Regions from separate parts of the Psychrobacillus sp. NPDC096426 genome, predicted to be linked through region 1. Evidence: riboswitches for the same ligand, from Rfam matches in the RefSeq annotation. Region 1 holds a riboswitch; the other holds the start of a gene.
The links. Region 1 has a riboswitch for preQ1 ahead of queC (7-cyano-7-deazaguanine synthase QueC). Riboswitches for the same ligand answer to the same signal wherever they lie in the genome.
Positions count from the first base shown of each region.

Region 2: linked by a shared signal. The riboswitch ahead of ACIQYS_RS11580 (QueT transporter family protein) and the one ahead of queC (7-cyano-7-deazaguanine synthase QueC) in region 1 are both predicted to bind preQ1.

Region 1 is NZ_JBIWEX010000047.1:3,033-6,825, reverse strand. Features, by position in the region: gene ACIQYS_RS22110 (VUT family protein) at 1-195, opposite strand, end outside; gene queE (7-carboxy-7-deazaguanine synthase QueE) at 225-953, opposite strand; gene queD (6-carboxytetrahydropterin synthase QueD) at 946-1,419, opposite strand; gene queC (7-cyano-7-deazaguanine synthase QueC) at 1,423-2,082, opposite strand; PreQ1 riboswitch class I at 2,134-2,177, opposite strand; gene queF (preQ(1) synthase) at 2,197-2,697, opposite strand; PreQ1 riboswitch class I at 2,825-2,871, opposite strand; gene phnE (phosphonate ABC transporter, permease protein PhnE) at 2,992-3,793, opposite strand, start outside.
Region 2 is NZ_JBIWEX010000012.1:6,593-10,385, forward strand. Features, by position in the region: gene ACIQYS_RS11565 (polysaccharide deacetylase family protein) at 1-371, shown strand, start outside; gene ACIQYS_RS11570 (DUF3006 domain-containing protein) at 436-684, opposite strand; gene ACIQYS_RS11575 (MBL fold metallo-hydrolase) at 671-1,861, opposite strand; PreQ1 riboswitch class I at 1,997-2,041, shown strand; gene ACIQYS_RS11580 (QueT transporter family protein) at 2,049-2,540, shown strand; gene ACIQYS_RS11585 (glycine betaine ABC transporter substrate-binding protein) at 2,584-3,477, opposite strand; gene ACIQYS_RS11590 (ABC transporter permease) at 3,484-3,793, opposite strand, start outside.

The sequences.
Region 1 (3,793 bases):
GGCCAAAGCTAAAACAATAAATAAATACGTCTTTGCCCTTCCGTATTTATTTTGTACAAGATCACGGAAAATGAAGGTTGCTCCGATCAAAAGAGTTCCCATAGGGACGATAAACATGCCAAACTGTAATGGTGCAAATGCCGCGGTAACCACATTTGCGGTGACTATAGATAATAAATAAAATAATATTCTCATGATGTTACTCCTCAAACAAATTTTTGTGGCTATACGCCTCTTTTATTTCCCCAAACGAGAGCGTGTAGCTGTGGTAGTACTTTGACATTTCTTAATTCCTCATCTGCAATCACCCAGTCGATCAGCTCTTCGTACTTCTCTAATAAATGGTTGATTAGCCGTGGATTATCAGTCGTCTTAATATCATCATTACCGACCTGGAGATAAAATGGGATCGTTGGGTATCGAAGGTGAACTTGCTTTGCATACTCATAATCCGCTTGAGTGAAAACGACTATTTTCAGGGAAATATGCTGCTCGCTGTTTCGTTTTTTAAGTTTTCCGATGATATCGGAGAGCATAGAAAAATCTGTGAGCATTCCAGAACTAGGTGGCTTTGGCGAAATCGTCAGTTCATCGATATCATACAGCCATTCCTGCCATTTGCTTCCTTGTGTTTCCACACCGATCTTTATGTCGTTTTCTTTTAAAATAGCAATGACTGATTCCAAATTTCGAAGAAGAGCCGGATTTCCACCCGAGAGCGTAACAAAGGAAAAACCATTGCCTCCAAGACGCTTTAATTCAGACCAAATCTCTTCTGCCGTCATTTGTACAATAAGATGCTTGCCGCTACCATCCCATGTAAACGATGAATCACACCAAGAACAAGAATAGTCACAGCCTGCAGTTCGAACAAACATTGTCTTCTGGCCTACTACCATTCCCTCACCTTGAATCGTCGGTCCAAAAATCTCCATAACAGGTACCTTACTCAACTTCCATCCACTCCCTTCTCGCTTCAGCATAGCTTGTCGGAGTTTCATACAGCCTGATAAATTCTACACGCGCCCCGTTATATCGTTGTTCCTCAAGTAAGGCTTCAGCTAACTTTTCGTAAATCCAGACAACGATATTTTCTGCAGTTGTATTCATCGGCGGAAGGGTTTCATTTAAATAACGATGATCCAAATAAATCTCTATTTTTTGTTTCCATATTTCTTTTATATCGCCAAAATCAATCAGCAAACCGCGTTCATCCGTGTATCCACTTAATCCTAATACGGCACGATACGTATGACCGTGCAGATTTTTACATTTACCTTCATAGTTATGTAAATGATGGGCAGCATCGAAAGTAAATTCTTTGCTCACTAGAACACGTTTGGAATGATAGTTTAATTGATTACTTTGTATATCTACATCTATTTTTTGAAGCTTATCGACAATCCTAAAATTGGCCATGCCTCAGGACTCCTTCTTGAAGCTTAAATACTCATCAAGCCCTTTATTCCGCAGCTTACACGCTGGGCATTCCCCACAGCCGTCTGCAATTACACCGTTATAGCAGGTCAACGTTCTTTCCCGCACAAACTCAAGCACACCGAGGCTATCAGCAAGCTCCCATGTCTGCGCCTTGTTCAACCACATGAGCGGTGTATCAATCACAAAGGTAGCGTCCATCGCTAAATTTAACGTTACGTTTAAGGATTTAACAAACATATCTCGGCAATCGGGATATCCGCTAAAATCCGTTTCACAAACACCAGTTACAATATGCTTGGCTCCTACTTGACTCGCCAAAACACCTGCAAATGAAAGAAAAAGTAGATTCCGCCCGGGTACAAAAGTCGAAGGTAGCCCCCCTTCTTCACCGTCCTCTACCTCTATGTCATCTCGAGTCAATGCATTCGGTGCAAGTTGATTCAAAAGGGACATATCCAAAATATGATGCTTAATACCAAGTTCCTCTGTTATTGCTTTCGCACACTCAATTTCAAGACGATGCCTTTGCCCATAATCGAAAGTCACTGCCTCAATCTCTTTGAAACGTTCTTTTGCCCAGAACAGACAAGTCGTGCTGTCCTGACCCCCGCTAAACACAATGATTGCTTTTTCCTGCTTCATCTATAAAACTCCCTTATAACGAAAAAACGGCACCCTAAAAAGAATGCCGTTTTCTTCTTAGTTTTTTAAAGAGGGTAGCTAAAAACCTCTTCCTTCATCACGCGGACTATTCAATTATCGATTATCTATTTTTTCAGGGTAAAGATCATGATTCATCAAACGATAATTTGCCATCTCTTCATATTTAGTACCTGGTCTTCCGTAATTGCACCACGGATCAATGGAAATTCCACCACGCGGAGTGAACTTGCCCCAAACTTCAATATACCTTGGATCCAGTAATTTAATTAAATCGTTCATGATAATGTTGACACAATCTTCATGGAAATCGCCATGGTTTCTAAAACTAAACAAATATAACTTTAGTGATTTACTCTCTACTATTTTTTTATCCGGTATGTACGATATGTACATCGTTGCGAAATCAGGCTGTTGTGTAATCGGACATAAACTAGTGAACTCTGGACAATTAAATTTCACGAAATAATCACGATTAGAATGCAGACTATCTACCGACTCCAATACTTCCGGTGCATACTCAAATGAATATTGAGTTCCCTGATTACCTAACAAAGTCAAATCCTTCAAACCTTCTTCTTGGCTTCTGCCAGACATAATAAAAACCTCCCTGTAAAATGTTTCCCAACACTTTTAAGAGAGGCTAGACCAATGATTCTATTCCAAACTTTTGGATATTACATAAAAAAAGCCATGTCCAAATATGGACATGGCGAAAAGTCATGTATCCATAGTTTTTTATAGAGGGTATCAGCTATGAACCTCTCCCGATTAAGTCGGGTACTTATCTATATTATAGAATACTTTGGAAAACGTCAAATAGACATTTATATTTAAATGGTCGTATCGCTTTAAGATGAAACGACTCCGCTGTATGTATCCTCTGCTAATCTAATATCCTCTTACTAGTTTATTTCGAATTTTGTTGGATATAAATTCAACGATTAGTATCAGGAGTACTAACCCAATTAAAATAGACCCAACTTCCTCCCAGCGATAGGATCTCATTGCAAAGATGAGTGGTGCGCCGATTCCTCCAGCACCAACTAGTCCTAATACAGATGCATCGCGTAAATTCATGTCAAATCGATAAATAACAATAGATAAAAACATGGCAAATAATTGTGGGATAATGCCATAACGGATCTTTTCAAACATTGTACAACCAATGGATGTCATCGATTCTAAGACGCTAGTATCTAAGTCTTCAATAACATCTGCGTATAGTTTCGATAGCATTCCTATGGATGTTAATGACATCGTTAAAACTCCCGCAAATGGGCCTGGACCAGTTACACGAATAAACATTAATCCGTAAATAATTGCTGGAATTGTACGTATGCCAATCAATAATATTTTCGTCACAAAGGCAAGCGGCTTTGGCACAACATTGGAAGCTGATAGAAAAGCTAGTGGAATTGCTAAAATAGCGCCAATAATTGTTCCTAAAAAGGCAATAGCCATTGTTTCAATGAGTAAGTAAGCGACACCTTTTTCCGTAAAGTTAAGGAGTAAATCTAAATCTGGGTGTAAAATACCAGCTATAATATTTTTCGCAATCGTTAAGCCACTTGCCCCCATATTATTCAGTTGAATCGCTGAAAGCGACCAAATAAATAATATAAAAACAATAATGAAAATCCATGTAATATATTGATAATTCTTCTTTTCTGACAGCAGTTGCTTTTCAATA
Region 2 (3,793 bases), on a different contig from region 1:
TCAAAAAAATGACTGGGAAAGACGCAAAACTTGTCCGTACGCCCTATGGCAGTAAACCACATTTAACAACCGCTATGAAGGATGAGCTAGTGGCAAATGGTTTCAAACTATGGGATTGGGACGTTGATTCAAACGATTGGAAATACACCGATAAAGAAGCCAACAAAATCGTCCAAAACGTCAAAGTCGGTGTAGATAAAGCCTATAAATCTGGAGATCAGGACATCATCATCCTTCTCCACGACCGTAGTCAAACAACCAAAGCACTACCACAAATAATAGAATGGCTTCAAAATGAAGGCTATACACTCAAAACATACGAACCAGAACATCATATCGTACAAAACTTCCTTCGAGACAACACCCTATAATCAAAAAATGACAGTTATGTTACTAGTGCCAGGCGCCGGTAACATAACTGTCCTAATGAAAATTTTACTTTTGCTGATTTTTCAATTTTTCCAATAATCCTCTTACTTTTTCTCTTTGATTCTCTGTTTCTTCTGCTAATCTTTTTACTTTATATATGTCATTCTCAATCGAGATCAGGACAATATCACCTTCTTTTATCCCTTCATCTAGTTCAGAAATAGGGATATGCAGTGTTTCTGTTTCACCCGGATATTTTAAAAACACTGCGAGCTCTCCTTCTACTCGATCGAGTGTGTATCTATTTGAGTTCACTCATCACTACCCCTTTCTCATTTAACAACTGTGCTGCATCTCCATCGTTATTCCACATTTGTCTATTCGTCCATTTCAAATGTCGTTCGTCTTCTTTCGCATTCGGACCACTCGTAATATAAATGGTTTCCCCGGCCTCGATAGATATATTCGGAAAATTATACACTTGATTGCCCGCAACGGAAACCAACTGCCATCCCTCTAAATTTACTACTCCATCCCCTTGATTTGTAATACCAACAGTTTCTTCCCGTAAATCTTTCTCCGAAATAAAAAGTGGTGTTTCCGCTACATTTCCCTGTTCATTAGGAAGATAATCCTTGGAAACAGTATATCCTCTTCCATCTGTTGTCACTATAATGTTTCCTAACTCTGCTGTGCTATAAATCTCCGAATTCGCTTTTTTCAATCTAGTCACTACTACTGGGGTAGGATGACCATATATATTATTTTCTCCATAACTTAAAATCGTTACTTCCGGTTGAACCGCACGAATAAAAGCATCCGAGCTACTCGTATCCGAACCATGATGTCCTGCTTTTAAAACAGTAGACTTCAAGTTATAATCGTTTATCATGCTTTTCTCCACACCAGCATCAGCGTCCCCGGTTAATAAAAATGACACATCCTCATATTGTACCTTTAACACAATGGAAGCTTCATTATTATCCTTGGCATCTTCCCCCGTATTCAATACAGTAATTTCTACATTTGAATCTAAATGGATCGTATCACCTTTATTCGGCACAATAAACGGGATATGCTTGTCCAAAATAAGCTGTAACATTGTTTCATACGTCTCGGTCGTATGCTCTTTTCCAGAATCTAAGAAGTTTTTAATCTCTACGGAATTTAACACTGCAAGCAGTCCACCAATATGGTCAGCATCGGGATGAGTCGCTACAACATAATCTAACTTTTCCACTCCCTGTTGCTGCAAGTAAGTCACTACATCCTTCCCTGCTTCTTTCTTCCCTCCATCGACAAGCATATTTTTTCCTTCTGGAGATTGAATAAGAATAGAATCCCCTTGCCCAACGTCTATAAAATGAACGCTCATTTCTGTTGTGTTATTTGTTTCTACTTTCGTTTCTTGATTAGGTGCTGGCATTTCTATCGTGCAACCAAATGTCACGAAAATCAAAAATGCACTGATGACTGATATTATCTTTTTCATTTTATACCTTCCTTTTTTTACGTTGCTCCTATTTTATCATAGAGAAATTCATATTCAGACGGTCCATTTGAAGAATTTCAAACTTTCCTTGACAAATGTCCTATGACTGTCATATAATTATCAATTGTGATTACAAATTACGTGGTTCGAGAACCTCCCACGAAAAAAAACTAAGGAGAAATGAATAATGAAAACAAGAACTCTTGCAATAAGTGGTATTATTGCAGCTTTATATGTTGCGGTTTCGCTTCTAATTGCACCTTTCGCATTTGGTGCAGTACAATTTCGTATTGCTGAAATGTTCAATCATCTGATTGTCTTTAACAAAAAGTATGTTTTTGGAATTGTACTTGGTGTATTTGTAACGAATTTATTTTCCCCACTTGGCTTGTATGACTTAACTTTTGGGGTAGCACATTCGATCATTACCTTGTCGATCACTATTTTTGCATCCAGGTATATAAAAGGATATCTAGGACGTATGATTTTTAATACGCTCATCTTCACATTCATGATGTTCATCATTGCATTCGAATTGAAGCTCGCAATCATAGACATTCCTGATACTTTCCTATATCTTTGGTTAACAGTTGCAATTGGTGAATTTGTTGTATTAGCAGTAGGTATTCCATTTATTGCTGCTTTAAATAAGCGATTAAATTTTAAAGCTATGATTTAAATAATTTGCACCCGATTCTAACTAGAACCGGGTGCTTTTTTAGTTATTTATCAATCAAACCTTTCTCCACTAAGAAATCATGGGCAACATCTTCCGCTTTTTTTCCGTCAATATCCACTTTTGCATTCATCTTTAACATATCCTCTTCCGAAATTTTTCCTGCTAATTCGTTTAATACTTTTTCTAGCTCTGGAAACTTTTCTAGTGTCTCTAAACGTACTACTGGTGCTGCATCATACTTAGGGAAAAATCCTAAATCATCCGTTGTTGTTTGTAATTCAAATCGTTCAATACGCCCATCTGTTGTAAAAGCTGGAATTACATCCACATCCCCATTTTTTACTGCCTCATACATCAAGTTTGGATCCAGACTTTTCGTTTCCGTGAATGTGAAGGGATAGGAGTTAATTAGGTCATCAAATCCATCTCCTTGCCGTTCATAAAAAGCATGAGGGGCACCGAACACCATATTACCAAACCTAGAGACTTCCACAAGATCCGAATAAGTCTTTGCGTCATAATCTTTGTCTTTGGCATAAGCCAATGTATACGTATTTTCAAACCCCAGTGGACTTAACCAAGTTGCTTGAAACTGTTCTTCATACCCTTTTTTCACTCGTTCTAGCACATTTTCTGAGCTTTCTCCTACTTCCGATGACTCTTTTAGCACATCCTTTAATCCTGTACCCGTGTACTCTACATATAAGTCAATATCACCTTTCTCAAGTGCTGGAGTCATTATCGCCACTTCTCCGAGTCCTTCTTTATACTTCACTTGATAATCCGTACGCTCTTCAATATATTGACCTAAAATTTGCGGTAATATATATTGTTCTGTCCAAGGCTTTCCACTTATTACGAGTGTCTCCCCCGAGTTCGAACAAGCACCTAGTAATACGACCGCTACAATCCCAATCATGACGAACATTTTCTTCATTCCTCATCATCCCCTTGTATTTAATCCTTTTGGTGTCGCTTTTTTCTCAATCCATTTCAAAGCAAGGTCAAACAAAATGGCTAATAAAGCAACAGGCAATGCCCCTGCTAAGACGAGCGCATTATTATATGATTGTAAACCTCTATAAATAACATCGCCTAACCCACCTGCTCCAACAAAAGTCGCAAGTGTCGCAATTCCAACCGTCAGAACGGTAGCTGTTCGAATACCTGCCATGATAAATGGTAAGGCGAGCGGAAACTCAATCTGCCGTAACAATTGACTTGTCGTCATCCCCATTCCACGCCCTGCTTCA